Regions from separate parts of the Streptomyces sp. NPDC002742 genome, predicted to be linked through region 3. Evidence: riboswitches for the same ligand, from Rfam matches in the RefSeq annotation. Region 3 holds a riboswitch; each other region holds the start of a gene.

Region 1 (6,982 bases), on a different contig from region 3:
ACGCCGTCTTCGGTGATCGCCCGGAGTGCCTGCTCACGTGCGAGTGGCTTCGTGTTCTTCCCGGCCATCCCGCAGTCGCCCGTGTGGACGGCGTCGGGAGTGGCCTTGGCGCCGCCTGTCCGTCGCGTCGCGACCTTCCATCGCGCGGCGGCGGGGGCGACGTGCGGGCCGCGCGAGTGGCGGCGACCTCCTGGCGCTCCAGCTCGGCGATGGTGTCGTCGGTGCGGCGCAGTTGCCGGAGCAGCCAGGCGCGGACACTGCGCAGGTACTCCAGGCGGGACGCTTTTTCGTACACATATTCGATTCTAGGCCTTGGTGCGACTCCACCGCAGCATCCCGCCTGTCGTCCTGTGACGGCGAACCCTGAGCTCGTGGTGGGAGACGCAGGTCACATGGAGCCGTGTCACATCGTGCGGAGCTGTTCCGTCGAAGGGGTGTAACCACGAACGACGACACAGGAGCCCACCATGGAAGCTCGGTTGAACCTCTTCGCCAGCCCGGTCGCGGCCAAGTTCACGAAGCACATCGTCGCGGCCGGCAGGGCGCTGGAGGACTCCACCCTGCCGGCCGCGACGCAGGAGCTGGTGAAGCTGCGCGCCAGCCAGATCAACGGCTGCGGTTTCTGCACCGACATGCACACCAAGGACGCCACCGCCGCGGGGGAGACCTCGGTGCGCCTCAACCTGGTCGCGGCCTGGCGCGAGGCGACGGTGTTCACCGACGCCGAGCGGGCCGCCCTGGAGCTGACGGAGCAGGGCACGCGGATCGCCGACGCGGCCGGCGGTGTCACGGACGAGTGCTGGGCGAACGCCGCCAAGTACTACGACGAGGAGCAACTCGCCGCCCTGGTGTGCTGCATCTCGATCATCAACGCCTTCAACCGCGGAAACGTGATCGTCCAGCAGCCGGCGGGCAGCTACCGTCCCGGCCAGTTCGCCTGACCGAGACCGAGGGTGCTCGGGCCGGGTTCCGGGGCCGGCCGGACTTCGGAACCCGGGTCCCGGGTCTGCCGGGCCGGCCGGGATTGCGGGTCCGCGGGGCCGGCCGGGATTGCCGGGTCCACCGGGCCCCGGGTCCCCGCGGGGCTCGCAGTGGGCCGGCTCGTGGCCGGTAGGCCGTTCGCGGGTGTCCCCCAGGGCGTTCATGGGCGCCCTCGGGCCGTCCCGCGGCGGCCCGAGGACGGACCCGGGGGAGCGACGGCCACCACCCCACCGTTCGGGCCCCAGGTCACACCATTCGATCTGCGACACTGGTACAGCCATGCCTAAGCCCGGAGAACTCACCTTTGTAGCGCCGCGCGGAGCCAAGAAGCCGCCGCGGCACCTTGCCGATCTCACGCCTGCCGAGCGCAAAGAGGCTGTTGCCGCGATCGGTGAGAAGCCGTTTCGTGCCAAGCAGCTCTCGCAGCACTACTTCGCCCGGTACGCGCACGACCCCGCCGAGTGGACGGACATCCCGGCCGCCTCGCGCGGCAAGCTCCAGGAGGCACTGCTTCCCGAGCTGATGACGGTCGTACGGCATCTGTCGACCGACCAGGACACCACCCGCAAGACCCTGTGGCGGCTCTTCGACGGCACGCTCGTCGAGTCCGTGCTGATGCGCTACCCGGACCGGGTGACCATGTGCATCAGCTCGCAGGCGGGCTGCGGGATGAACTGCCCCTTCTGCGCCACCGGACAGGCCGGCCTCGACCGGAACCTGTCGACCGGCGAGATCGTGCACCAGATCGTCGACGGTATGCGGGCGCTCCGCGACGGCGAGATCCCCGGCGGTCCGGCGCGGCTGAGCAACATCGTCTTCATGGGGATGGGCGAGCCGCTCGCCAACTACAAGCGGGTGGTCGGGGCGATCCGGGCCCTCACCGACTCCGAGCCGGACGGGCTCGGGCTCTCGCAGCGCGGTATCACCGTGTCGACGGTCGGGCTGGTCCCCGCCATCAACCGGTTCTCCGACGAGGGCTTCAAGTGCCGGCTCGCGATCTCCCTGCACGCTCCCGACGACGAGCTGCGCGACACCCTCGTACCCGTGAACACGCGGTGGAAGGTGCGCGAGGTGCTGGACGCCGGGTGGGAGTACGCGGCGAAGTCCGGGCGGCGCCTGTCGATCGAGTACGCCCTGATCCGGGACATCAACGACCAGGCGTGGCGTGGTGACCGGCTCGGGCGGATGCTCAAGGGCAAGCCCGTGCATGTCAACCTCATCCCGCTGAACCCGACCCCGGGCTCGAAGTGGACCGCCTCGCGGCCCGAGGACGAGAAGGCCTTCGTCGAGGCCATCGCGGCCCATGGCGTGCCGGTGACCGTCCGGGACACCCGGGGCCAGGAGATCGACGGAGCGTGTGGTCAGCTCGCCGCGACCGAGCGGTAGTCTGAGTCGGGTCAGTACGCCTTCATATTCCGACATCTTCATATTCCGACAGGGGAGCGCCACAGCGCTGAGAGTGCGGGACAGACCGCAGACCCTCTGAACCTTGCCCAGGTCATTCTGGGTAGGAAGTTCGGTCATTACTCAAGCTGTTGCGCCCTGCCCGGGAACCGTCAGAGGTCCCGGGCGGGGCCGCGTCTCTTCCTGGTCACCCAGGAGGAATCAGTGAGCACCACCACCAGCGCCGGCAGGCGGTTCGCGGCCTTGGCCGTCGGGCTCGGTCTCGTCGCGCTGCCCGCGCTGTCCGCGTGCGGCTCGTCCGACACCGCCGGCTCGGGCGACTCGAAGACGATCACGCTCGTCAGCCACGACTCGTGGCTCGTGTCGAAGAGCGTGCTCAAGGACTTCGAGAAGCGGTCCGGCTACAAGGTCCGCGTCCTCATGGACGGCGACGCCGGGCAGGCCGTCAACAAGGCGATCCTGACCAAGGACAACCCGCAGGGCGACGTCTTCTTCGGCGTCGACAACACCCTGCTCTCCCGCGCGCTCGACAACGGGCTGTTCCAGCCGTACGCGGCCAAGGGCGCGGACCTGGTCATGCCCGAGTACCGGACCGACCAGGACAAGCACCGGGTCACCCCCATCGACACGGGCGACATCTGCGTCAACTACGACAAGGCCTACTTCAGCGAGCACAAGCTGGCGCCGCCGCAGTCCTTCGACGACCTGGTCAAGCCCGCGTACAAGAATCTCCTCGTGACCGAGAACGCCGCCACGTCCTCGCCCGGCCTCGGTTTCCTGCTCGGGTCCGCCGCGCACTACGGCGACGACAACTGGCAGGGCTACTGGAAGAAGCTCAAGGCCAACGGGGTGAAGGTCGTGGACGGCTGGGAGCAGGCGTACAACGACGAGTTCTCCGGTTCCGCCGGCGGCAAGAAGGCCAAGGCCGACCGCCCGCTCGTCGTCTCGTACGCCTCGTCGCCACCCGCCGAGGTCATCTACGCCAAGCCGAAGCCCACCACCGCCCCGACCGGGGTCGCGGCCGGCACCTGCTTCCGGCAGGTGGAGTACGCGGGTCTGCTCAGCCACGCCAAGAACGCCAAGGGCGGCAAGGCGTTCCTGGACTTCCTGCTGACCAAGGAGTTCCAGGAGGACATGCCGCTCAACATGTTCGTCTACCCGGTGCGTGAGGGGGCGCGGGTGCCGGCGGAGTTCACCCGGTTCGGTCCGCAGGCCAAGGATCCCGAGATCCTGGCGCCCGCGAAGATCGCCGCCGATCGCGACCAGTGGGTCAAGTCGTGGACCTCGCTCGTACTGAAGTAGCCGACGGCGCGGACGGCGCGGACCGGGCCGACGGGGTCGGCGAGGGCGGCGGGACCGGCGAGGACGGCAAGGCTTCGGGAAAGGCGCGCGGGCAGGGCGTGACGCGGTTCGCGCTGATGGCCCTGCCCGTCGCGTTCTTCGCGGTCTTCTTCGCCTACCCCGTGGCCGCGATCGTCTCGCGCGGGCTCCACGGGGACGGCGGATGGCAGCTCGGCCGGATCTGGGACGTGGCGACCCGGCCGGACATCCGGCACGTGCTGTGGTTCACCACCTGGCAGGCGCTCGCCTCGACGGCGCTCACGCTCCTGGTGGCGCTCCCCGGCGCGTACGTCTTCGCGCGCTTCGATTTCAGGGGCAAGCAGATACTCCGGGCCGTGGTCACGGTGCCCTTCGTGCTGCCGACCGTGGTCGTCGGCACGGCGTTCCTCGCGCTGGTCGGCCGGGGCGGGCTGCTCGACGAGCTGTGGGGCGTACGCCTGGACACCACGGTGTGGGCGATCCTGCTGGCGCATGTCTTCTTCAACTACGCGGTCGTCGTACGGACCGTCGGCGGGCTCTGGTCGCAGCTCGACCCGCGCCAGGAAGAGGCCGCCCGCGTGCTCGGCGCCTCCCGCTTCGCGGCCTGGCGCAGGGTGACGCTGCCGGCGCTCGGGCCGGCCGTGGCCGCCGCCGCACTCATGGTCTTCCTCTTCACCTTCACCTCGTTCGGTGTGGTGCAGATCCTCGGCGGCCCCACCTTCTCGACCCTCGAGGTCGAGATCTACCGGCAGACCTCCGAGATCTTCGATCTCGCGACGGCGGCGGTGCTCACGATCGTCCAGTTCGTGGCGGTGGGGGCGATCCTCGCCGTGCACGCGGCGACCGTACGCCGCCGGGAGACCGCGCTGCGTCTGGTGGCCCCGGAGACGACGGCGCGCAGGCCGCGCGGGGCCGGGCAGTGGGGGCTCCTCGCGGGCGTGCTGGCGAGCATCGCGGTCCTCCTCGTGCTGCCGCTCGCGGTCCTCGTCCAGCGGTCCCTCGGCGCACCGGGATTCAGCTACTACCGGGCGCTGACCCACGACGACGGAGGTGTCTTCCTCGTCGCCCCGATCGAGGCGGTCGGCAACTCGCTGGAGTACGCGCTCGCCGCCACCGCCATCGCCGTACTGATCGGCGGTCTGGCCGCCGCGGCCCTCACCCGGCGCGCCGGCCGTCTCATGCGGGGCTTCGACGCGCTGCTGATGCTGCCGCTCGGCGTCTCGGCGGTGACCGTGGGTTTCGGGTTCCTGATCGCCCTGGACGAGCCGCCGCTGGATCTGCGTGCCAGCTGGATCCTGGTGCCGCTGGCGCAGGCGCTGGTGGGTGTCCCCTTCGTCGTACGGACGATGCTGCCCGTGCTGCGGGCGGTGGACGGGCGGCTGCGGGAGGCCGCTGCCGTGCTCGGGGCGTCGCCGTGGCGGGTGTGGCGCGAGGTCGATCTGCCGATGGTGCGGCGGGCGCTGCTGATCGCGGCCGGGTTCGCCTTCGCCGTCTCCCTCGGGGAGTTCGGGGCGACCGTCTTCGTCGCACGGCCCGACAACCCGACGCTGCCGGTCGCCGTTGCCCGGCTGCTCGGGCGCGCGGGCGATCTCAACTACGGCCAGGCCATGGCCCTTTCGACGATTCTGATGGTGGTGTGCGCGGTGGCGCTCTTGCTGCTGGAGCGGGTACGGACCGACCGGACCGGGGAGTTCTAGATGCTGTTGAGCCTGCGGGGCGCGACCGTACGCTTCGGCGGCCGGGCAGTGCTCGACGCCGTCGACCTCGATGTCGCCGAGCACGAGATCGTGTGCGTGCTCGGGCCGAGCGGCAGCGGCAAGTCCACGCTGCTGCGGGCGGTGGCCGGACTCCAGCCGCTGGACGGGGGCCGTGTGGTGCTGGACGGCCGGGACCAGGCGGCCGTTCCAGCGCACAAGCGGGGCGTCGGCCTGATGTTCCAGGACCATCAGCTCTTCCCGCAGCGGGACGTGGGCGGCAACGTGGCCTTCGGGCTGCGGATGCACGGCACGTCGAGGAGCGGACAGGCGTCCCGGGTGGCGGAGTTGCTCGACCTCGTCGGTCTGCCCGGAGCGCGGGACCGTGCCGTCGCCTCGCTCTCCGGCGGCGAGCAGCAGCGGGTGGCACTGGCCCGCGCCCTCGCGCCGCGCCCCCGGCTGCTGATGCTCGACGAACCGCTCGGCCAGCTCGACCGCTCACTGCGCGAACGGCTGGTCGTCGAACTGCGCGACCTCTTCGGCGAGTTGGGTACGACCGTGCTCGCCGTCACCCACGACCAGGGCGAGGCCTTCGCGCTCGCGGACCGGGTCGTGGTCATGCGCGACGGGCGGATCGCCCAGTCCGGTACGCCACTTGAGGTCTGGCAGCGTCCCGCGGACGCGTTCGTGGCCCGCTTCCTCGGCTTCGACAACGTGGTCGGGGCGACGGTGGGCGCGACGGCCGCCGACACCCCCTGGGGCAAGGTCCCGGTACCCGAGGGCGCCGCCCAGGGGCCCGGCACGCTCCTCGTACGGCCCGCCGGTGTACGGCTCGTGGCCGCGGACGACGGGCTGCGCTGCACGGTCGCCGCACGCACCTTCCGGGGCACACACGTCGCCGTACAGCTTCAGCCGGAGGGCGCGCCCCGGCTGGAGGCCGCGTGCGCGCTGCGGGACGCGCCGGAACCCGGGGACGTGGTCGGGGTGGAGTTCGACGCCGAAGAGATCGTCCTCCTCGGGGCGTAGGCGCCGCCGGGGCTCCCGGGAATCGGGGCGGCCGAGCGAGGGACCCGCCCGGACAGCCGTGTGGCCCGCCCCCTCGACGGGGGCGGGCCACACGGTCGTTCAGGACGCGGGTCAGGCCTTCGAGGCGCCGCGGCGGCGCATGCCGAAGAAGACCGCTCCGCCACCGACGATGACGAACGCGGCGGCGATGCCGGCGATCATCGGGGTGTTGGAGTTCGCACCGGTCTCGGCGAGGTTGGACTCACCGGCGGCAGCGGACGGCTGGTTGTCGCCCGGGGTGGCCGGAGCGGCGCTGCTCTCCGAGTCGGAGGGACTGGCCGAGTTCGAGGGAGCCTCCGAGGAGGGGGCCTCCGACGGCTTCGGGCTCGCCGAGGGGGACGGCGACTCCGACTTCGGGGCGCAGGCCTCGGAGGGCACCGACTTGACATCCTTGTCCGCGTTGACGCGGGTCGGGACATCGATGTGGGCCCGGTACTCGCCCCCGGGAACCCAGTCCTCCGTGAGCGTGATGGCAACGGAGGCCTTGCCGTCCTGCTGGCCGGTGACGTCTCCGGAGC
Region 2 (6,982 bases), on a different contig from region 3:
ACACGCTCCCGCCCAACGCGGAACGGGTGAAGATTCTGCGCGCCCTGGTCAAGGAGACCCTGAGCCGCGAGCAGATCGACCGCCTGAGCCAGGACATCGCCGACGCGTGTCGCACTCTGGACAACAAGGGTGCGACCCATGGCATCGAGCGGGCCCAGGTCAAGCGCGGCACCGGCTACTGAGGCGACGCCGCCACCCGCGCGAGCATCACCGTCGACAGCCGTCACAGGCCGACCGGCCCGCCCACAAGGCCCCGCTCCAGGCCCTGGCACAGGCCGTGTGCCAGGCCGCGTGTCTGGCCGCGTGTCTGGCCGCGTGTCTGGCCGCGTGTCTGGGTACATCTCCACCTGAATGGGCCGAGATGCGTGCAGGCGGCAGGGAAGGCCCCATCCCCCGGCAGGCATGGGGGTGGAACCGGGCGTCGAGGCCGGGCAAGGCGCGGTCCGTGAGAGAGACCGGTCCGCGCGTGCGAAGCAGCCTACGGGGAAGTCACTGTTGACGTGACGACCGTCCCGACCCATCTGTCGCACTCGGTACCCACCACGACGCGCCATGGATCGGGGTCCGGCTCGTCGGTTCCGCGAGTCTCGCGTCGGCGGCTCCCCCCGGGTGGGGCGCCCTCCGAGACTCGCGGTCGCGGGCGGCCTACGGGTAGACGTACGTGTTCAGCGTGTTCACCGCTGAGGCTGGATCGCCCAGGTCGTAGCGGTCCACGGCGAGGTAGTTGGGCTTCTTGCGGGCGGCCGGCCGGCAGAAGCGGCGGGCCCGGTCGGCGAGCTTGGTGTTGTCCGTGCCCGCGGTTCCGGCGATGGTGGCGTCGCGGAAGTGGTTCATGACGAACAGCGGGCGGAAACCCGGCTCGGTGCGGGTGAGCGGTACGTTCGTGCCCGCGTCGTACCAGCGGCTGTAGCAGGACCAGTCGGAGGAGCCGAGGCCCGAGCCCATGGACCAGTAGTTCTCGACGGTCCACTCACGCTGGTACATGACGCCGAAGCTGTCGCGCGTGAGCCCCGCGGACTCGTCGGCGGAACGGCTGTGGTCGGTGAAGATGAGCAGGCGGTGGCCGGCGGCGGTCAGCTCGGCGAGCTTCGGCCAGCCCTTGTCACGCACGCCGGTCAGGTCCGGACGGTAGAGGACGTCGGACAGACCGTTCACCCGGGCGAGTTCGGCGCGCAGGACGCCCGGGTCGACGTAGTCCTCCATGAACACGGTGACGAACTGGTCGGGGTGCTGCTTGAGGAAGTCGACCATGCGCTGGAGGTCGACCCAGAGCGCGACCGGCTTGCTGACGAGGGTGCAGCTGTCGTGGCAGAGGATGGCGCCGTCGGGGGTCTGGTGCAGGTCGAGCATGAACCCGCGGACGCCGTCGGTAAGTTGCCGGCTGATACCGCGGGTCTGATTGGGCACCAGGTTGACGAAGGGCGGGGCGAATCCGCCGTCCACGCCGTTGGCGTAGGCATTGTGGGCGGTGAGGAACGTGACCTGGTCCAGGGTGCGTTGGTCCTGCGGCGGCATGGGGCGGGTCGCGGGCTCGACCGGGGTGAGATACCAGGACGCGAGTCCTCCCGGCGGGCCGATCACCAGCTGGGCCGGGTAGTTGGCGCCGTTGGACCTGTCGGCGAGTGTCAAGTACCGGTCCGTTCCCGGGGCCTTGAGCGTGTACTGGTCGGCGCCGTTCGGGGCGACCTCCCACGAGGCGTCGGCGCTCGTACAGGCGACCGTCCGGGCCTGGTCGCCCGAGCGGCCCAGACAACTGCCCGCGGTGTCGGCGCTTTCGAGCACCGAAGAGGAGCCGTTCCGGCGCAGAGTCCACTGCTGGTGGTCCTCGTTGCCCCTGGGATTGTGCTGGACGACCGCGCCCGCGCTGTCGGCGGCGTTCAGTCCCGTGGTGGCGCTCTGGACGTAGTAGGCGCCCCCGACGGGGATCTCGGCGGCGCCGGCCGGAGCGGGAACGGCGAAAACGGTGCTCAGTACGGCGGTGGCGGCGAGCAGGGAGCGTCGGCTCGGTCTCATGGCACGTGATCCCTTCCTATGGGGACCATGAGCATGCCATGTTGCGGGGAGTCATCAGAGGCTCAGGCCAACGCGGTTTCGGCGCGCGGCCGTTCATCCTCGGGGCGAGGTCAGGCGGTGCCGTACGCGGTACCGGGGTGCTCGATCCGCGTGGCGAACGCGGCGATGTCGGCGACCACGCGTTCGGGCTGTTCCCAGTGGACGACATGGCCGGCGCCCTCGTAGGCGACGAAGGCCGCGCCGTGGACGGCGTCCAGGATGGTCTGCTGGTCCTCACGGGGCAGGAACTCGTCCTGTTCGCCCCAGATGACGAGGGTGGGCACCAGGATGCCCGCGAGGGTGCCACCGAGGTCGGCGTCGAGGAGACCGCGCGCGGTCTCCTTCCAGACGTACGCGGGGAGTTTGAGGTTCTCCTCCACCATCGTCTCGATGAAGCCCCGGGCGATCGGGCGGGTCGCCGTGCCCGCCAGGAAGTCCTCGACGAACGCGCGGGGCACGGGGTCGGAGAGATCTTCCAGGGACTTCCCCAGCGCGGCCGCCGCCGGCTTGTCCGCGAGGGTGCCGGGGACGCCGAGCAGAACCAGACCCGCGATGCGGTCGGGGTGACTGCCCGCGACGATCCGGGCCGGTACGCCGCCGCTGGACGCCCCGACCAGGATGGCGCGGGGGATGTCGACCGCGTCCAGGAAGGACACCAGGTCGGCGGCGAAGTCGTCGGGATCGTAGCCCTCCGCGGGCCGGTCGGCATCGCCGTGTCCGCGCTGCGTGGGCGCATAGCCGTGCAGGGACGCCGGCAGGCGCCTGAGAAGGGGCTCGAAGGACCACCAGGAGTCGGCCAGACCGTGCACGAGGACGACCGGTGTACCACTGGGGTAGCCGGCTTCGGCGTACGGGAGGGTGGGCCCTTCCCGCAGTTGCGCGGACTTCAGGGAGATCACGGTCACGGCACTCTGCCTCCTTCCGCCCGGCCACCGGGGTCCGGGAACCCTGGAACGGAGAGCGAGCGGCGATCACTTCCGACAGTACCGAGGGGCGACGCGCGGCGCCCCGCGAAAGGCCCGGTCGGGGCGCTCGGACGAAGCCGACTGTGCCGGCGGGCACTGGCCCGGGTGGGTGACTCCAGCACCGCGGACGGCCATCTCGGCCGTGCGCAGGGGCCGCCCTGCACAGGAGCCGCCCTACGCAGGGACCGCCGAGCACGACAGCCGTCGTGCTCGGGAGCCGTCCTGCTCGGGAGCCGTCGCGCACGGGAGCCGTCGTACCCACGACCTGGGGGATGGGGTTAATGTGTCCGTCGTAGTACCGGACACGGGGTGCCCCGTCCGAGGGCTGAGATCACACCCGTCGAACCTGAACCAGTTCGTACTGGCGGAGGGATGTCTTCCATGCCATTGGCGCATGTTTCCGACGGGCTGCCCGTCGACGGCCGGCCCGCCGTCTTCGACGGACGGATGCCCGCCGCTCCCGGCGACCTGCGGGTGGAGGGACACGGCATCGAGCCGGTCCCCGAGAACAACCGGTACGGCGGGGCCGGGCGCCTGTTCACGGTGTGGTTCGCTCCGAACCTGACGATGACGGGCGTGTTCACCGGCACCATCGGTATCGCGCTCGGTCTGGACTTCGCCACCGCGCTGGCGGCTGTCGTCCTCGGGACCGTGCTCGGCGCGCTGCCCACCGCCTACCTCAGCACCTGGGGCGGCCTCACCGGCACTGGCCAACTACCGCTCGCACGGCTCGCGTTCGGCCGCGCCGTGGTGCTGCCGGGGATGCTCCAGTGGCTGTCCTCGGTCGCCTGGGACGCGCTGATCGGCCTGTTCGGCGGGGACGCGCTGGCGCGGCTGTGCGGCTGGCCGTTCTGGCTCGGCGTGCTCGTGATGATGCTTGCCCAGGGGGCGCTCGGCGTCCTCGGCTACGAGGCCATCCACCGCCTGCAGATCGTGATGACGTTCGCGCTAGCCATCGCCTTCGCGGTGATCGCCTGGCGCATGCTCGACGGCGTCCACCCGGCCGCGACAGGGACGGCGACCGGCGCCGATCGCGCGGGCGCGTTCGTGCTCACCAGCACCATCGCGCTCAGCCTCTCGCTGTCCTGGGCGCCGTACGCCGGTGACTTCAGCCGCTATCTGCCGCGTACGACGTCCCGACCGCGGATGTTCTGGTGCACCCTGCTCGGCCTCGTCGCGTCCTTCGTCGCCGTGCAGGTCCTCGGGCTGTGGGGCGCGTCGGTGCTGACCGACCAGACGGCGGCGGGCGTGGACGCGCTGCTGGGCGGCGGGGCCGCGGGCGCGTTCGGGTTGCTGGCCGTGGCACTGGCGGCGGTGTGCAGCAACGCGATGAACGACTACAGCGGTTCACTCGCCCTGCAGACCCTGGGCGTGCGGATACCGCGCCCGGTGGCCGCCGCCCTGGCCGCCGGGCTCGGTTTCCCGCTGGTGCTGTGGATGCACGCCGCCGACACCACGGCCCGCTTCCAGAACGTGCTGCTGTTCGTGGGGTATTGGATCCCCGGGTTCGTCGCGATCGTCGTCGTCGACTGGATCGCCCGCGGGCGGGAGCGTGGGGGCGTCCCGTTCGACGTCGCCGCCGAGATCTCCCTTCCGCGCCCGGTATGGCCGTCACTGGTTGCCTTCGTCGCGGCGTTCGGCGCGGCCGTGCCGTTCATGGACACCGGCCTGTACGTCGGTCCGGTGGCCGAGGCGCTGCACGGCGCGGACCTCTCCTACTACGTGGCGTTCCTCGTCGCCCTCGCCCTCTACGCCCCGCTCCGGCTGCGCCGCCGCGCCTGAGGGCCCTTCGTCGCTCCGCCGGTCGAGGGCCCCACGCCCGAAGCCGTATCCGAGAGGAACAACTCCTGTGACCACGCCGCCCCGCGTCCTGACGATCGCCGGATCCGACTCCGGCGGTGGCGCCGGGATCCAGGCCGACCTGAAGACGATGCTCGCGCTGGGCGCCCACGGCATGAGCGTGCTCACCGCGGTGACCGCGCAGAACTCCGTCGGTGTGCAGGGTGCTTGGGAGCTGTCCGAGGAGGCTGTGCGCGCCCAGTACCGCAGCGTGGTCGACGACATCGGCGTACAGGCCGTGAAGACCGGGATGCTCTCGTCGCCCGGCCTGGTCACGACTGTCGCCGAGTTGCTGTCCGACGTGGGCGCCCCCGTCGTCGTGGACCCGGTGAGCGTCTCGAAGCACGGGGACCGGCTGTTGGCCGACGACGCGCTGGACGCCGTACGGACCCGGTTGCTGCCGCGGGCGACGGTGGCCACCCCGAACCTCGACGAGGTCGCGCAGCTCACCGGGGTGAAGGTGAAGGACGAGGAGGGCATGCGCGGGGCCGCCGACCGGCTGCTCGCGTTCGGTCCCCGTTGGGTGCTGGTGAAGGGGGGCCATCTGCCGGGTCAGGCCGTCGATCTGCTCACCGACGGAACGGCGGAGCACTGGTTGCGCGCGCCGCGGCACGACAACCGGCACACGCACGGCACCGGTTGCACGCTCGCCTCGGCGATCGCGGTGGGCCTGGCCGAGGGCCTTTCGGTACCGGAGGGGGTACGGCGGGCCAAGGCGTACGTGACCGCCGCGATAGAGGCCGGTTTCGCGCTCGGCGCCGGCATCGGGCCGGTGGACCACGGGTGGCGACAGCGCCGGAACGGCTGACCGCCGGACCGCCGGCCGGGGTTCCGGGGTTCCGGGGTTCCGGAATGCCGAAGTCCCGGAACCGCCGGGTCCGTCCGGGCCTTCCGGAGTACCCGCCTCCGCACGTCGTCCGGAGACCCTGGCACGCGATCCGGCGCACCACCTGCCCCGGAAGGTGAACACCTCACCCCCTGTCGTGCGTACTGATCGACACAGCGACAGTCGTCTGTTCGCCCGTCAGGTACGCGGGCAGGCAGATCCGGATCCAAGGAGCACACCATGAAGGCGACCGCGCAGATCGGCGTCACAGGGCTCGCGGTGATGGGCCGCAACCTGGCCCGCAACTTCGCCCGGAACGGCTACACCGTCGCCGTCCACAACCGCACCCCCGCACGCACCAAGGCACTGGTCGAGGAGTTCGGGCACGAGGGCGCCTTCGTGGCGGCCGAGTCGGCCGAGGAGTTCGTGGCCGCGCTGGAGCGCCCCCGCCGCCTGATGATCATGGTGCAGGCAGGTGCGGCCACCGACGCCGTCATAGAGGAGTTCGCCCCGCTCCTCGAAACCGGCGACATGATCATCGACGGCGGCAACGCCCACTTCACCGACACCCGGCGTCGTGAACAGTCGCTGCGCGAACGGGGCATCCACTTCGTCGGCGCGGGTGTGTCCGGCGGCGAGGAGGGCGCCCTGCACGGGCCGAGCATCATGCCCGGCGGCTCCCCGGAGTCGTACGCCTCTCTCGGCCCGATGTTCGAGTCGATCAGCGCCAAGGTGGACGGCGAGCCCTGTGCCACGCACATCGGCACGGACGGCGCCGGACACTTCGTCAAGATGGTGCACAACGGCATCGAGTACGCCGACATGCAGCTCATCGGCGAGGCCTACGACCTGCTCCGCCGCGTCGGCGGCTACACGCCGCCGCAGATCGCGGAGATCTTCCGGCGCTGGAACAAGGGCCGCCTCGACTCCTACCTGATCGAGATCACCGCCGAGGTCCTCGCGCACACCGACGCCTCCACCGGGGAACCGTTCGTGGACGTCGTGGTCGACGCCGCGGGGCAGAAGGGCACCGGGCGCTGGACCGTGCAGACCGCCCTCGACCTCGGCTCGCCGGTCACCGCCATCGCGCAGGCGACCTTCGCCCGCGCCGCCTCCAGTCAGGGCGAACTGCGCGCCGCGTACCGCGGCCTGCCCGGCGGCACCCACTGGGACCTGTCGGGAACGGAGGCCGAGCGGTTCACCAGCCAGGTCGAACACGCCCTGTACGCATCGAAGTTGATCGCCTACGACCAGGGCTGGAAGATGATCCTGGACGCCGCCGCGGAGTACGGCTGGGACA
Region 3 (6,982 bases):
ACCTCGACCGCTACCCGGTGCAGCCGATCACTCCTTACACGGTGCGTGACAAGGATCGGCTGCTGCGACGCCTGGAACGGACGGGGCGGATGGAACCGGTGACTGAGCGCCAGGAGTACGCGCTGGGCACGGTCTGTGCCGCGATCCCGGTCACCGCGGGCAGCTCGGCAGCGGCCGTGGCGCTTTCCCTCCCTTCCCACCAGGTCGACCGACTGCTGCCCGCGGCACGGAAGTTGCAGAGCGAAGTCGGCAGGCTGCTAGGAACACTCGCCATCTCTATCAGTATCTGAAAACTCACTCCTTGTAATGCGGCATGCACGTTGAGCAAGATTTCCAGCAGTGTCAGGGGGATGATTCCTGGCCAGGCGATGGCAAACGACGGGGTAGGCGATGCGCGAGTCGGTGCAGGCAGAGGTCATGATGAGCTTCCTCGTGTCCGAGGAGCTGTCCTTCCGCATTCCGGTCGAGCTGCGATACGAGACCGGTGATCCGTACGCCGTGCGGCTGACCTTCCACTTGCCCGGCGACGCGCCCGTGACCTGGGTGTTCGGGCGGGAGCTGCTGATCGACGGAGTCGGCAGGCCGTGCGGTGACGGCGATGTGCACATCGCTCCGGCCGACCCGGAGGCGTTCGGCGAGGTGCTGATCCGGCTTCAGGTCGGTGGGGACCACGCGCTGTTCCGGTCCGGGGCCGCGCCGCTCGTCGCGTTTCTCGACCGGACGGACAAGCTGGTGCCGCTCGGTCAGGAGCGCTCCCTCGCGGGTTTCGACACCTCCCTCGACGAGGCGCTCGACCGCATCCTCGCGGAGGAGCAGAGCGCGGGCTGAAGCCTCGGCAGTCCGGAGCGGAGTAACGCTTCCTCACAAGGGGCGTCCATGCAGGATGGTTTCAGCGCTTCCGGTGGACGGCTCAGTGCTTGCGGCGGCGTCCCTTCCCGCTCCGTGCCGGCGTCCTGGCGGCCGAGGGCTGAACGGGGACGGGTTCGGCCCCTTCACGGTCCGCGGCGACCACCAGGGCGGCCAGCGCGGTCGTCACCGGCACCGCTGCGACCAGACCGATCGATCCGACCAGGGTGCGCACGATCTCCTCAGCGACCAGTTCGCTGTTGGCGACGGTTCCTACGCTGCTCTGTGCGATCGAGAAGAGCAGCATCAGCGGCAGCGCGGCGCCCGCGTATGCCAGGACGAGCGTGTTGACGACCGACGCGATGTGGTCGCGGCCGATACGGATGCCCGCGCGGTACAGGCCACGCCGGCCCATCGTGGGATTCGCCTCGTGCAGTTCCCAGACCGCCGACGTCTGCGTCACCGTCACGTCGTCGAGGACGCCGAGCGAGCCGATGATGACTCCGGCCAGCAGCAGGCCGCTCATGTCGATGGACGGGTACAGACCGTGGATCAGGCCGGTGCTGTCGTCGGTGTTGCCGGTCAGTACGGCCCAGTCGATGAAGACCGAGCCCAGGAGACCGATCAGCACCAGTGAGAGAAGGGTGCCGACCACCGCCACGGATGTCCGGGCCGACAGACCATGACACATGTAGAGCGCGATCAGCATGATCGCGCTGGATCCGACAACGGCCACGAGCAGCGGGTTCGAACCCTGCAGGATCGCGGGCAGGATGAAGAAGTTCAGGATCATGAAACTGATGGCCAGGGCGACCAGCGCCATGACGCCGCGCATCCGACCGATCACCACGACCACCACGGCGAAGATCAGGGCGAGCAGCGCCAGGGGCAGCTTCCGGTTCGCGTCCGTGACCGAGTACTGGAGATCCTTGGGAGCCGAGGGCTCGTACGCGACGACGACCTTCTCGCTCTGATGCAACTGCCGTGACTGATCCGGCTGAACGATCTCGAAGAACGTACGGCCCTTGTCCTTGCCGGTGTCGATCCGGACCGTCGCCTTCTTGCATCTACCCGCTGCCTGCCGCTGAGCGGAGGATCCCTCGGCGGTGGAGGTGTCGCCCGTCGGGGTTTCCGCGGAGGCGTTCACGGACTTGCAGTCCACCTGGTCGATCCTGGTGACAGTCGCCTGCTGGGTCTGCCGGTCGAATCCGACACCGGTGCGCTGGTGGGAAGGCGCGCCGCCGGGCCACAGCACCACGAGACCCACCGCCACCGCGGCTGCGAAGGGGATGAGCACCGCGGCGATGACCTTGCGCAGATGCTTGGAGACCGGCGCGGCGGGACCGTGGCTGTGCGAGTGCCCGTGCCCGGCGCTCGGACCCTCCCCATGGCCACCGACGGGATCCGGCCCGTGTCCGCCGCCGGGACCGTGGTGATCACTGCCCGGTCCGGGACCAGGTCCACCACCCGGCCCGTGTCCATGACCATGCCCGTTGCCGGAGCCGTGCCCATGGCCGTCGTCGGAGCCCGGGCGCCGCGGCGGCTCGGGCGGCGGGAACGGGTGCTGCTGGGTGGTTGTCACCGCCCGATCATCGCAAGGACGGCAAGGGCCCTCTGTTCACCGCGCCAAATATGACGCTAGCGTGGAGGCACCTTTGCACACGCGGGAGCTCGGAGCACCGGGCTGAGAGGGCGCTGACCTCCGTCTTCGCGATGTTTCACATGAAACATCGACGAACGGAAGCCGCTGCGTCGACCGCTGAACCTGTTACCGGGTAATGCCGGCGTAGGGAGTAGGTCTCATGACCAACAAAGATGTACGCACGTCTGCCTCCAGTCAGACGGACGGGGCTTCGCCGCCGTCCCCGAACGGCGAGGCCGGGAAGTCCATCGGCTGGCACAAGGCGTACCTCGGGGGCACGCGTTCCGATCTGCGGGTGCCGGTTCGCCAGGTGCACCTCACCAACGGTCAGTCCGTGACTCTGTACGACACCTCCGGCCCGTACACCGATCCGACCGTCGACACCGAGGTGCGCAGGGGACTGGCTCCGCTGCGCGAGAGCTGGATCATCGCCCGCGGAGACACCGAGGAGTACGCGGGCCGTCCTGTCCGCCCCGAGGACGACGGGATCAAGCACACATCCCCGCGCGGGGGCTTGCGCAACCTCGACGCCGTTTTCCCCGGGAGGCCGCGCCAGCCGCGCCGGGGACGTGCCGGGCAGGCGGTCACCCAGCTCGCGTACGCGCGACGCGGCGAGATCACGCCCGAGATGGAGTTCGTGGCGATCCGCGAGAACGTCGACACCGAGGTCGTACGGGAGGAGATCGCCGCCGGCCGGGCGGTGCTGCCGGTGAACGTCAACCACCCGGAGATCGAGCCGATGATCATCGGCAAGCGGTTCCTGGTGAAGGTCAACGCCAACATCGGCAATTCCGCGGTCACTTCCTCCATCGAGGAGGAGGTCGAGAAGATGACCTGGGCGACCCGCTGGGGCGCCGACACGGTCATGGACCTGTCGACCGGACGCAACATCCACACCACGCGCGAATGGGTGCTGCGCAACTCCCCCGTCCCCATCGGTACGGTGCCGCTCTATCAGGCGCTGGAAAAGGTCGACGGCCGGGCCGAGGAGCTGACCTGGGAGATCTACAAGGACACGGTCATCGAGCAGGCCGAGCAGGGCGTGGACTACATGACGGTCCACGCGGGCGTTCGCCTGGCATACGTGCCGCTCACCGCCAACCGAAAGACCGGCATCGTCTCGCGTGGCGGCTCGATCATGGCGGCATGGTGCCTCGCGCACCACAAGGAGTCGTTCCTGTACGAGAACTTCGAGGAGCTCTGCGAGATCCTCGCCGCGTACGACGTCACCTACTCGCTCGGCGACGGTCTGCGGCCCGGCTCCATCGCGGACGCCAACGACGCAGCGCAATTCGCGGAGTTGAGGACGCTCGGGGAACTCAACACGATCGCGAAGCGTTTTCAGGTACAGACGATGATCGAAGGCCCGGGGCATGTCCCGATGCACAAGATCAAGGAGAACATCGACCTTCAGCAGGAGATCTGTGATGAAGCTCCGTTCTATACGCTCGGCCCGCTGACGACGGACGTCGCGCCGGCGTACGACCACATCACTTCCGGCATCGGTGCCGCGATGATCGCCTGGTGGGGCACGGCCATGCTCTGCTACGTCACGCCCAAGGAGCACTTGGGCCTGCCCGATCGTGACGACGTCAAGACCGGCGTCATCACCTACAAGATCGCCGCCCACGCAGCCGACCTCGCCAAGGGGCACCCAGGTGCACAGGATTGGGATGACGCGCTCTCCGACGCCCGCTTCGAGTTCCGGTGGGAGGACCAGTTCAACCTGGCTCTCGATCCGGACACGGCAAGGGAGTTCCACGACCAGACCCTGCCGGCCGAACCTGCCAAGACGGCCCACTTCTGCTCCATGTGCGGGCCGAAGTTCTGCTCGATGAAGATCAGCCAAAGCATCACGGAGCGGTTCGGTGGTGCGGCGACTGAGGGGGTATCAGCCGACGAGATCGCTGAGGGGATGCTCCAGAAATCCAAGGAGTTCGCCGAGGCGGGCAACCGCGTGTACCTGCCACTGGCCGACTGAGCCGCTCCACAGGGACGTGGTCCGGGGCGCACACCCGGACCACGTCCCTCGGCCGGTCATGGCGCGGTGTCCTGCGGGTACCAACGCAGTTCCACCGTGTTGCCGTCGGGGTCCTGGACGTAGACCGAGGTGGCGGTGCCCCGCGCGCCGAAGCGTTCCACGGGGCCCTGAATCACCGTGAACGAACCCGACGCGATGACCTCGTTCCAGTCCAGTGGTTCCACGGTGAGACAGATGTGGTCGACGTTGGACTCCCCGCGGGCATGGGCGACCAGGTCGATGATGGTTTCCGCGGTGATTCTCACCGACGGGAACGGGGCCTGGCCGCCCCGCCACTCGGCGACGCGTACGGGTGCCAGGCCGAGCAGTCCGGTGTAGAAGGCCAGGGACCGTTCGACGTCCTCGACGTTGAGCACCAGATGGTCGAACGCCTTGACACGCACGGTGGTCACTTCGTCTCCAGGGCGACGGCGAGGCGAAGCCACTCGCTGAACAGGGCGGGATCGACGTCGGCGGACCTGCTGAGCTTCACGGAGGCCATGTGGCGGGCTCCGGCGACCAGCCGGCCCGATGGATCGGCCACTTCCTGGCCACGCCAGAGGCCGAAGGTGACGTAGGACTTGTAGGCCTTGAGCAGGCAGATCGGGGTCTGACCCGGCTTGTCTCCGAGGCTCCAGGTGGGATGGCCGTGCCACAGCGCACCGGAGCCGTCTGGGAGGGCCGAGTCGATGACAGACCTGGTCCTCTCGCCGACGTCGCGCAGCGGGCCGTCGAGATCGTTCAGGTAGGAGGTGATGTCCGAGGAGTTCATGCGGGTCCCGTTCAGGAGGGGTGCGGTGGGTGGGTGGATGCGAGCTCCGATGTGCCTTTGTGTCTGTGCGCGACCGCATTGGGCCTGCCTGCCCGTGTCGCTGCGTTCGGACGTCTCGGCGGCCGTGTGCTCGGGTGTCCGTGGGACTCGTCGGCTCTTCTCCGAGGGCCGGGTGGACGTGTTCCAGGATCCGCCGCAGGGCAGGCGCCATCAAGGCGTGATCGTCATACAATCGTTGAGCCAGATTTAACGCTGGGGGTTTCATGCTGGAGCGACTGGAGGTCGAGGCCTTCCTGACGCTGACCGAGGAACTGCACTTCGGCCGGACCGCCGAGCGGTTGCTGATCACGACCGGGCGGGTCAGCCAGGTGATCAAGAAACTGGAACGCAGAGTCGGCGGCTCGCTGTTCGAACGTAACAGTCGTTCCGTCGTGCTCACCCCGATCGGCAGACAACTGGCGGACGATCTGACGCCGTTGGTCGCCGGGATGGAGGCGGCGCTGCGAAGGGCGGCCGACGCGAGTCGTGGGGTCACCGGGGAACTGCGGGTCGCCTTCCTCGGCGAGTGGACGGCCCCCGCACTGCTCAGGGCGGTCGGTCTGTTCGGCGAGCGCCATCCCGACTGCCGGGTCGACGTGCGGGAGGTTCAGCTGTCCAACTCCCGCGCGAGTCTGCTGGACGGTTCGATCGACGTCCTGCTCGCCTCGTTCCCCTTCGACGGAATGGCCTGCGGCCCCGCGCTGCTGCGGGAGAGACGCGTGCTGGCCGTGGCGGCCGGTCATCCGCTGGCCGGCGAGGAGCGGGTGTCCGTCGAGGTGCTCGCGGAACATCCCGTGGTGCAGTACCCCCAGGTGACCTCGGCGGGGTTCAAGCGGGACCGCACACCGGACCGCACCCCCTCGGGCAGGTCCGTTCCGAAGGGCCCGGTCGGCGGGTCGTTCTCCGAAATGCTGACTCTGGTCGCGATGGGCCGGGGCGTCCTCCCGGTCGGAGAGCACTCGCGGCAGTACTACCCCCGGCCCGATGTCGCCTACGTGCCCCTTCACGACGCGCAGCCGATCGAACGGGGACTGGTGTGGATGGAGGGCAACACCACCGAGCGGCTTCGGGAGTTCGTACGGGCGGCGACCGACGCGGCCGGATCTCCCTGAGTCGGTGCCTGATGCCCGCGTCCGGCGCTCGGTGGTGTTCACCGGGTCCGCCGTCTTCGGCGGCGTGGGGAGTGGGGCGTGGGGTGTGATGCAAGAGCCACGCGGCACGCGAGTGTGGCGTGCGCGTGTGGCGTGCGGGCGTAGGCACCAGGGCCGCCCGGTGTGCGTGTAGGCGTATAGGTCGGTTCCGGTGGCGGGTTCTCTAGGCAGACTGGGCTCATGACACCGACATCGATGAGCAAGGGCGCCAACATTCCAGTTGCCGCGCAGGAGGTGCAGGTCGTGCTCGGCTGGTCCGGGGGCCCCGGTACGCCGGACGCCGACGCCTCGGCTCTGCTGCTCCGCGCGGACGGACGGGTGCGGGACGACGGTGACTTCGTCTTCTACAACCAGCCCAGGCACGCCTCCGGTGCCGTTCGTCACCTGGGGAAGCGGAGGGAAGGCGACGCAACGACGGACACCGTCGGAGTGGACCTGCGTGCCCTGGAGCCGGAGATCCAGCGGGTCGTCCTGGGCGCCTCCGCCGACGGGGGCACCTTCGGCCGGCTGTC
Region 4 (6,982 bases), on a different contig from region 3:
AAGGAACCGTCGGCGGCCAGCGTCGGGTGCATCACCTTGAGGGCGAGCACGCGGTCGAGGCGGGTGTCCAGGGCCCTGTAGACCGTGGCCATCCCGCCCACCGCGATCCGTGCGTCGACGCGGTAACGGCCGTCGAGCACGTGTCCGACAAGGGGGTCCTGAAGGGTCGTATCCACGCAGGTGAGTCTACGAGCCGCCACCGTCACGACGCCCCGTTCGGCGGATACCGGGGCCCGACTGCAGCCGAGCTGTGACGCACATCGCACGCACGAAGGTCCGTTCATCGCGCAGATGTCCGATCAGGTCCCGTTCGCCACCGCAAGGCCACAACGCGACAACCTGCGCCGTCACGGAACCCGTCCACGACCGGCCGCCGCGTTCACCACCGCGCGGTCCGCGCATGACACCAGACGCACGTCGCAAGGGGCGCACTCGGGAGCGCGCGGACACCACGCACCCGCGGCGCCCGCCCCCGCGGGGGGCCCGCCGCGCCCGTCCGGCCGGAAACCGACGTTCCGGCGGTACGTCGGCAGCTGATCAGAACGCCGGGCGTTCCGGGTCCAGCGCCGCCGTGCCCTCCACGGGAGAGGACGCGTGGGCGAAGTGCCGCCGGGGGATGCGCCCCGCCCGCCGCGCCAGGCGCCCCGCCTCCACGGCGTGCCGCATGGCCTCCGCCATCAGCACGGGCTCCTGCGCCCGCGTCACCGCCGAGGCGAGCATGACCCCCGCACACCCCAGCTCCATCGCGAGCGCCGCGTCCGACGCCGTACCCGCCCCCGCGTCCAGGATCACCGGCACGCGCGCGTGCTCGACGATCAGCTGGAAGTTGTGCGGGTTGCGGATCCCGAGCCCGGACCCGATGGGTGAGCCGAGCGGCATGATCGCCGCGCAGCCGACATCCTCCAGCTTGCGCGCCAGCACCGGGTCGTCGTTCGTGTACGGCAGCACGGTGAAGCCGTCGTCGACCAGCGTCTCCGCCGCGTCGAGCAGTTCGATCGGGTCGGGCAGGAGGGTGCGCTCGTCGGCGATGACCTCCAGTTTGACCAGGTCGGTGCCCAGCGCCTCGCGCGCCAGCCGGGCGGTCAGCACGGCCTCACCGGCGGTGTAGCAGCCGGCCGTGTTCGGCAGGACGCGGATGCCCAGCCGGTCGAGCACCGACAGGACCGAGCCGTGCACGGACGCGTCCACGCGCCGCATCGCGACCGTCGTCAGCTCCGTGCCGGACGCCACCAGGGAGCGCTCCAGCACGTCGAGGCTGGGCGCACCGCCCGTCCCCATGATCAGCCGGGAAGCGTAGGCCGTACCACCGAGGACGAAGGGATCGTCGGCCATGGGTCAGCCTCCTTGGACGGCGGTGAGGACTTCCACGCGGTCGCCCTCGGTGAGGGAGGTGGACGACCACTGCGCGCGCGGGACGACGGTTTCGTTCAGGGCGGCGGCCACTCCGGCCGGTGCCGGGGTGAGCGTCGCGACGAGCGCGTCGAGAGCGGTTCCCGCGGCGATCCGCTGCCGCTCCCCGTTGACGACGATGTTCATGCGGGCTGCTCCGTGAGGGCGGTGGCGCCGAAGCGCAGGGGCGTGAAGGGGCGGGCTTCGGCGGGGAGTTCGCCGGTGGCGAGGGCATGGGCCATCGCGTCGCCGGTGACGGGTGTCAGGAGCACGCCGTTGCGGAAGTGCCCGGTGGCCAGCAGCAGTCCGTCCAGTGCCGTCGGACCGAGCAGCGGCGCGTTGTCGGGGGAGCCGGGGCGCAGCCCGGCACGGGTCTCGGTGAGCGGCAGCTCGGTGATCCCGGGGACCAGCTCGTGGGCGTCGCGCAGCAGCTCGTAGACGCCGCCCGCCGTCACGGTGGTGTCCCAGCCCAGCTCCTCGCTGGTCGCGCCGACCACGAGCTCGCCGTTCCGGCGCGGCACGAGGTAGACGTGACTGCCGCGCACCACGGCCCGCACGGTGCGGTTGAGGAAGGGCGCGTACCGCTGGGGCACGGTCAATCGCAGCACCTGCCCCTTGACCGGGCGCACCGGCGGCCGGGCGTCGTCGGGGACGCCCGCCAGCCGCCCGCTGAGGCTGCCGCCGGCGAGCACCACCTGGCCCGCGGTGAGTTCGGTGCCGTCCGTGGTGACCACTCCCGCGGCCCGGTCCCCCGCGAGCGCCAGGCGCTCCGCCCAGGTCCGGTGCAGGACCACTCCGGCCCGCTCGCACGCCGTGACCAGGGCTGCCGCGAGGCGCCGCGGGTCGATCTGGTGGTCACCGTCGACCCGAAGACCCCCGCGCACGCCCGGTGCGAGCATCGGCTCCAGGCGGCGGCACTCACGACCGCTCAGCCACTCCGACTCCAGCCCCGACCGGACCTGCAGAGCGTGCAGTTCCCGCAGGTGGGCGCGGTCGTCGGCGTCCAGCGCGACGGCCAGCGTGCCGCACCGGCGGTATCCGAGATCCTGGCCGGTCGCCTCGGTCAGTTCGGCGGCGAAGTCCGGATAGCGGCGCGCGGAGGCGAGGTTGAGACCCAGCAGGGTCTCCTCGCCGAAGTGCAGTTCCGTGACGGCGGCGAGCATTCCGGCCGCGACCTGGGCGGCCCCGCCCCCCGGCTCCGGGTCCACGAGCGCGGTGGTGAACCCGCGTTGCGCGGCCCGCCAGGCCGTCACCAGACCGATGATTCCGCCCCCGATGACGAGGACGTCTGACGAACGCGTGGGCGACATGGGCGTCCAGCCCCTCCCTTCGCCGGCATGACCCGGATCAGGTTCGTACGGTCGGAGGCCGCCCCAGCCTCCCTCTCAGCCCGGTGCGTCCGGGCTCCCGCGAGTGCTTTACGTTGGCCACCCTAGCCCGCCCCGCTCCGTCTCAGTAAGGGAGCCTCCGCCCATGGCACGACCGCTCGACGGCCTCGTCCTCGCCCCCGTCGCCGACCAGGCGCCGGGCCAGGTCGGCACCCGCACCCGGTTCGCCTACCACGAGCGGGACGGCACGGTCTGGGCCGACTACGCGGGCGGCGACATCGTCCGCGGGCACCTCGTGGGCACCCGTGAGGGCGACCGCCTCGACTTCCGGTACGTACAGCTCAAGCGCGACGGGACCACCGCCTCGGGCCACTGCGTGTCCCTCGTCGTGGAACTGCCCGACGGACGCGTGCGGCTGGAGGAGACCTGGACGTGGGAGTCGCGGAAGGGCGCGGGGACGAGCGTGGTGGAAGAGCTGCGCGAGACGAGCCGTGTGGAACAGGTCACCGAGCACGTCCGCTGACTGACGAACGGTCAGGTGTCTATGGTGATCAGGTGAGTGAGCAGACGCAGGCACGGTCTCAGTCGCAGGGGCCCACGGCACGGCGGGTCGTCGTGGTGGGCGCGGGCATGGCCGGGGTGCAGACCGCGGTCGCCCTGCGCGAGCAGGGTTTCAGGGGCACCGTCACGCTGATCGGCGCTGAGCCGCATCAGCCGTACGACCGGCCGCCGCTGTCCAAGGCCGTCCTGCTGGGCAAGGCCGAGGGCTCCGCCTTCGACATCGACTTCGAGGCACTGGACATCGACCTGTGGCTCGGCCGCGAGGCGCTCGGCGTGCGCCCCGGCGACCACGAACTGGACACGGCCGCGGGGCCCGTCCCGTACGACGTCCTGGTCGTCGCCACCGGCGCCGAACCGATCCAGCTGCCCGGCGCCGAAGGCGTGCCCGGAGTGCATCTGCTGCGCACCCTGGACGACGCCGACCGGCTGCGTCCCGTTCTCACCCGGCAGCACGACATCGTGGTGGTCGGCGCGGGCTGGATCGGCGCCGAGTTCGCCACGGCCGCCCGCGAGGCGGGCTGCGCGGTCACCGTCGTCGAGGCCGCCGACCGGCCGCTCGCCGGCGCCCTGCCCGCCGAGGTGGCCGCCCCGATGGCCGCCTGGTACGCGGACAGCGGGGCCACGCTGCGCACCCACGCGCGCGTGCAGCGCATCGAGCCGGGCGCGGTGATCCTGGACGACGGCTCCCGGGTGCCCGCGGGCGCCGTCGTGGTCGGGATCGGGGCGCGGCCCGCGACCGCCTGGATCGCCGGCTCCGGCATCGAACTCGGCGCCCACCGCGAGATCGTCGCCGACGACCACCTGCGCACCTCCCTGCCGGACGTCTACGCGGTCGGCGACTGCGCCTCCTTCCCGTCGGGACGCTACGAGGACCGGCTCCTCGTCCACCACTGGGACAACGCCCTCCAGGGCCCCCGCACGGTCGCCCTGAACATCGTCGGAGAGGCGCCCGCCGCCTACGACCCCGTGCCGTACTTCTGGTCCGAGCAGTTCGGCCGCTTCGTGCAGTACGTCGGCCACCACGCGCCCGACGACACCCTGGCGTGGCGCGGCGACCCCTCGGGTGCCTCCTGGTCGGTGTGCTGGCTCCGCGAGACCCGTCTGGTCGCCCTCCTGGCGGTGGGCCGCCCGAGGGATCTCGCCCAGGGCCGCCGGCTCATCGAGGCGGGCGCCCTCATGGATCCGGAGCTGCTCGCGGACCCGTCGAGGCCGCTGAAGGGCGCCACGGCCTGATCCGTCACCCCAGGTCGGACGCCCTTGGCTTCCGACTGTCGGTCCGGGATGGCAGGCTTGTCCCGTGACCGAGATTGACGCAAAGATCGATGCTCTCGTCCCCGCCTGGCTCACCCTCCCCGATATTGCCGAACAGTTCGGCATCGAGGTGACGCGCGTCCGGCAGCTGGTCAAGGACGGCCAGCTGATCGCCGTACGCCGTGGTGAGAACCGCGCGCTGCACGTCCCCGCCGACTTCATCGACGCGGACGAGCAGAAGGTCGTCAAGGGCCTGGCCGGCACCCTGACGCTCCTGAGGGACGACGGCTTCTCCGACGAAGAGGCCCTCGAGTGGCTCTTCACCCCCGACCCGAGCCTGCCCGGCACCCCCGCGCAGGCTCTGAGCGAGAATCGCGGCACGGAGGTGAAGCGCCGCGCCCAGGCGCTCGCCGTCTGACCTGAACGCGACCGTCCGGCACGGGGAGCGCGGCGGCGGGACCATCCCGGCCGCCGCACTCCCCGCGCACCGACCAACGGGGGATCCACGAATGCCCGAGAACGCCGCCACGACCAGACAGGGCCGGCTCGCCGACGCCCGCGTCTACCTGTGCACGGACGCCCGCAGGCGGCAGGGCGACCTCGCCGGGTTCCTCGACGCGGTCCTGGCGGGCGGCGTCGACATCGTGCAGCTGCGCGACAAGGGCATGGAGGCGGGGGAGGAACTGGAACACCTCCGGGTCTTCGCGGACGCCTGCGCCCGGCACGGCAAGCTCCTCGCGGTCAACGACCGGGCGGACGTGGCGCACGCCGTCCGCGCCGACGTACTGCACCTGGGCCAGGGGGACCTCCCGGTTCCCGCGGCCCGCGCGATCCTCGGTGACGAGGTGCTCATCGGCCGTTCCACGCACGCCGCGAACGAGGCCGCGGCCGCCGCGGTCCAGGAGGGCGTGGACTACTTCTGCACCGGCCCATGCTGGCCCACCCCCACCAAGCCCGGCCGGCACGCACCCGGTCTGGACCTGGTCCGCGCCACGGCCGCGCTCGGCACGGACCGCCCCTGGTTCGCGATCGGCGGCATCGACCTCGGCCGGCTCGACGAGGTGCTCGAAGCGGGCGCCCGCCGCGTCGTCGTCGTACGGGCGATCACCGAGGCGGACGACCCGGGCGCGGCGGCGGCGGAGTTCGCGAAGCGGCTGCGCGGGGCGTAGACGCGGCGGCCGCCCGCACGGAGCCTCGCGGCAGGGCCGCTGCCCAAGGCTGTCCAGGGGTGCCCGTGCGTGTCCGCGCGTGTCCGAGGGGTGGACAAGAAATCGACAGATCGGACAAATGCCAGCGGTTCGGTTGGGGGGCCGACGCCCTCTGGCTAACCTGCGAGTATGGCCCTCGGATCTGCTTCCACCAGGACTGATCGCGCACGCACCGTGCGCGACATGCTCGCGACCGGCAAACAGACCTTTTCCTTCGAGTTCTCGGCGCCGAAGACCCCCAAGGGCGAGCGGAACCTGTGGAACGCCCTGCGGCGGGTCGAGGCCGTGGCGCCCGACTTCGTCTCCGTGACCTACGGAGCCGGTGGCTCCACGCGGGCCGGCACGGTCAAGGAGACCGAGCAGATCGTCCTCGACACGACCCTCACCCCGGTAGCGCACCTCACCGCGGTCAACCACTCCATCGCGGAACTGCGCAACATCATCGGGCAGTACGCGGACGCCGGCATCCGCAACATGCTCGCCGTGCGCGGGGACCCGCCCGGCGACCCCATGGGCGAGTGGGTCCCCCACCCCAAGGGTCTGACCTACGCGGCCGAACTCGTGCGTCTCATCAAGGAATCCGGCGATTTCTGCGTCGGGGTCGCGGCCTTCCCGGAGATGCACCCCCGGTCCGCCGCGTGGGACCTGGACGTCTCCCACTTCGTCGACAAGTGCCGCGCCGGCGCCGACTACGCGATCACGCAGATGTTCTTCCAGCCGGAGTCCTACCTCCGCCTGCGTGACCGCGTCGACGCGGCGGGCTGCGCGACGCCGGTCATCCCGGAAGTCATGCCAGTGACAAGTGTGAAGATGTTGGAACGGCTGCCCAAACTCTCGAACGCTTCGTTCCCGGACGTCCTGAAAGAGCGGATCCTCACAGTCGAAGACGATCCGGCGGCTGTACGCTCCATTGGGATCGAGTTCGCGACGGAGTTCTGTGCGAGGCTGCTGGCCGAGGGAGTCCCCGGACTGCACTTCATCACGCTGAACAACTCCACGGCGACGCTGGAAATCTACGAGAATCTGGGCCTGCACCACCCGCAGCAGGCCTAGACCGGTCGCACCCACGTACGACACACTGCGTAGCGGCCACTGGGAGAGGGGCGTACATGGGCTTGACGGTCCTCTATCTGGCATTCGGCATTGTCGCGTTGTGGCTGCTCGGCGAGGTGCTGTTGCAGTACAAGGCGCGGCTGCGCTTCCGGCTGCTCGCGTTCGTCGGCTTCCTCGGTGTGGTCCTCGGCG

The links. Region 3 has a riboswitch for thiamine pyrophosphate ahead of thiC (phosphomethylpyrimidine synthase ThiC). Riboswitches for the same ligand answer to the same signal wherever they lie in the genome.
Region 1: it holds a riboswitch for thiamine pyrophosphate, as region 3 does, so the genes downstream of both, ACFYW8_RS27660 (thiamine ABC transporter substrate binding subunit) here and thiC (phosphomethylpyrimidine synthase ThiC) in region 3, are expected to answer to the same signal.
Region 2: it holds a riboswitch for thiamine pyrophosphate, as region 3 does, so the genes downstream of both, ACFYW8_RS04955 (purine-cytosine permease family protein) here and thiC (phosphomethylpyrimidine synthase ThiC) in region 3, are expected to answer to the same signal.
Region 4: it holds a riboswitch for thiamine pyrophosphate, as region 3 does, so the genes downstream of both, thiO (glycine oxidase ThiO) here and thiC (phosphomethylpyrimidine synthase ThiC) in region 3, are expected to answer to the same signal.

Annotation. Positions count from the first base shown of each region.
Region 1 is NZ_JBIAQF010000016.1:96,504-103,485, forward strand. Features, by position in the region: partial or broken gene ACFYW8_RS27645 (DUF6233 domain-containing protein) at 1-299, opposite strand, end outside; gene ACFYW8_RS27650 (carboxymuconolactone decarboxylase family protein) at 468-941, shown strand; gene rlmN (23S rRNA (adenine(2503)-C(2))-methyltransferase RlmN) at 1,261-2,367, shown strand; TPP riboswitch at 2,408-2,513, shown strand; gene ACFYW8_RS27660 (thiamine ABC transporter substrate binding subunit) at 2,590-3,687, shown strand; gene ACFYW8_RS27665 (ABC transporter permease) at 3,663-5,402, shown strand; gene ACFYW8_RS27670 (ABC transporter ATP-binding protein) at 5,403-6,425, shown strand; gene ACFYW8_RS27675 (LAETG motif-containing sortase-dependent surface protein) at 6,537-6,982, opposite strand, start outside.
Region 2 is NZ_JBIAQF010000002.1:483,653-490,634, reverse strand. Features, by position in the region: gene ACFYW8_RS04970 (glutamate decarboxylase) at 1-182, shown strand, start outside; gene ACFYW8_RS04965 (phospholipase) at 646-2,013, opposite strand; gene ACFYW8_RS04960 (alpha/beta fold hydrolase) at 2,124-2,957, opposite strand; TPP riboswitch at 3,313-3,407, shown strand; gene ACFYW8_RS04955 (purine-cytosine permease family protein) at 3,399-4,799, shown strand; gene thiD (bifunctional hydroxymethylpyrimidine kinase/phosphomethylpyrimidine kinase) at 4,867-5,664, shown strand; gene gndA (NADP-dependent phosphogluconate dehydrogenase) at 5,923-6,982, shown strand, end outside.
Region 3 is NZ_JBIAQF010000006.1:201,795-208,776, reverse strand. Features, by position in the region: gene ACFYW8_RS12605 (IclR family transcriptional regulator) at 1-290, shown strand, start outside; gene ACFYW8_RS12600 (SsgA family sporulation/cell division regulator) at 391-828, shown strand; gene ACFYW8_RS12595 (YibE/F family protein) at 911-2,428, opposite strand; TPP riboswitch at 2,500-2,656, shown strand; gene thiC (phosphomethylpyrimidine synthase ThiC) at 2,649-4,469, shown strand; gene ACFYW8_RS12585 (VOC family protein) at 4,526-4,912, opposite strand; gene ACFYW8_RS12580 (DUF1801 domain-containing protein) at 4,918-5,280, opposite strand; gene ACFYW8_RS12575 (LysR family transcriptional regulator) at 5,544-6,431, shown strand; gene ACFYW8_RS12570 (VWA domain-containing protein) at 6,651-6,982, shown strand, end outside.
Region 4 is NZ_JBIAQF010000008.1:306,064-313,045, reverse strand. Features, by position in the region: gene pknB (Stk1 family PASTA domain-containing Ser/Thr kinase) at 1-176, opposite strand, end outside; gene ACFYW8_RS17125 (thiazole synthase) at 538-1,332, opposite strand; gene thiS (sulfur carrier protein ThiS) at 1,336-1,536, opposite strand; gene thiO (glycine oxidase ThiO) at 1,533-2,699, opposite strand; TPP riboswitch at 2,697-2,810, opposite strand; gene ACFYW8_RS17110 (hypothetical protein) at 2,863-3,240, shown strand; gene ACFYW8_RS17105 (NAD(P)/FAD-dependent oxidoreductase) at 3,273-4,511, shown strand; gene ACFYW8_RS17100 (Rv2175c family DNA-binding protein) at 4,576-4,947, shown strand; gene thiE (thiamine phosphate synthase) at 5,039-5,698, shown strand; gene metF (methylenetetrahydrofolate reductase [NAD(P)H]) at 5,867-6,790, shown strand; gene ACFYW8_RS17085 (hypothetical protein) at 6,847-6,982, shown strand, end outside.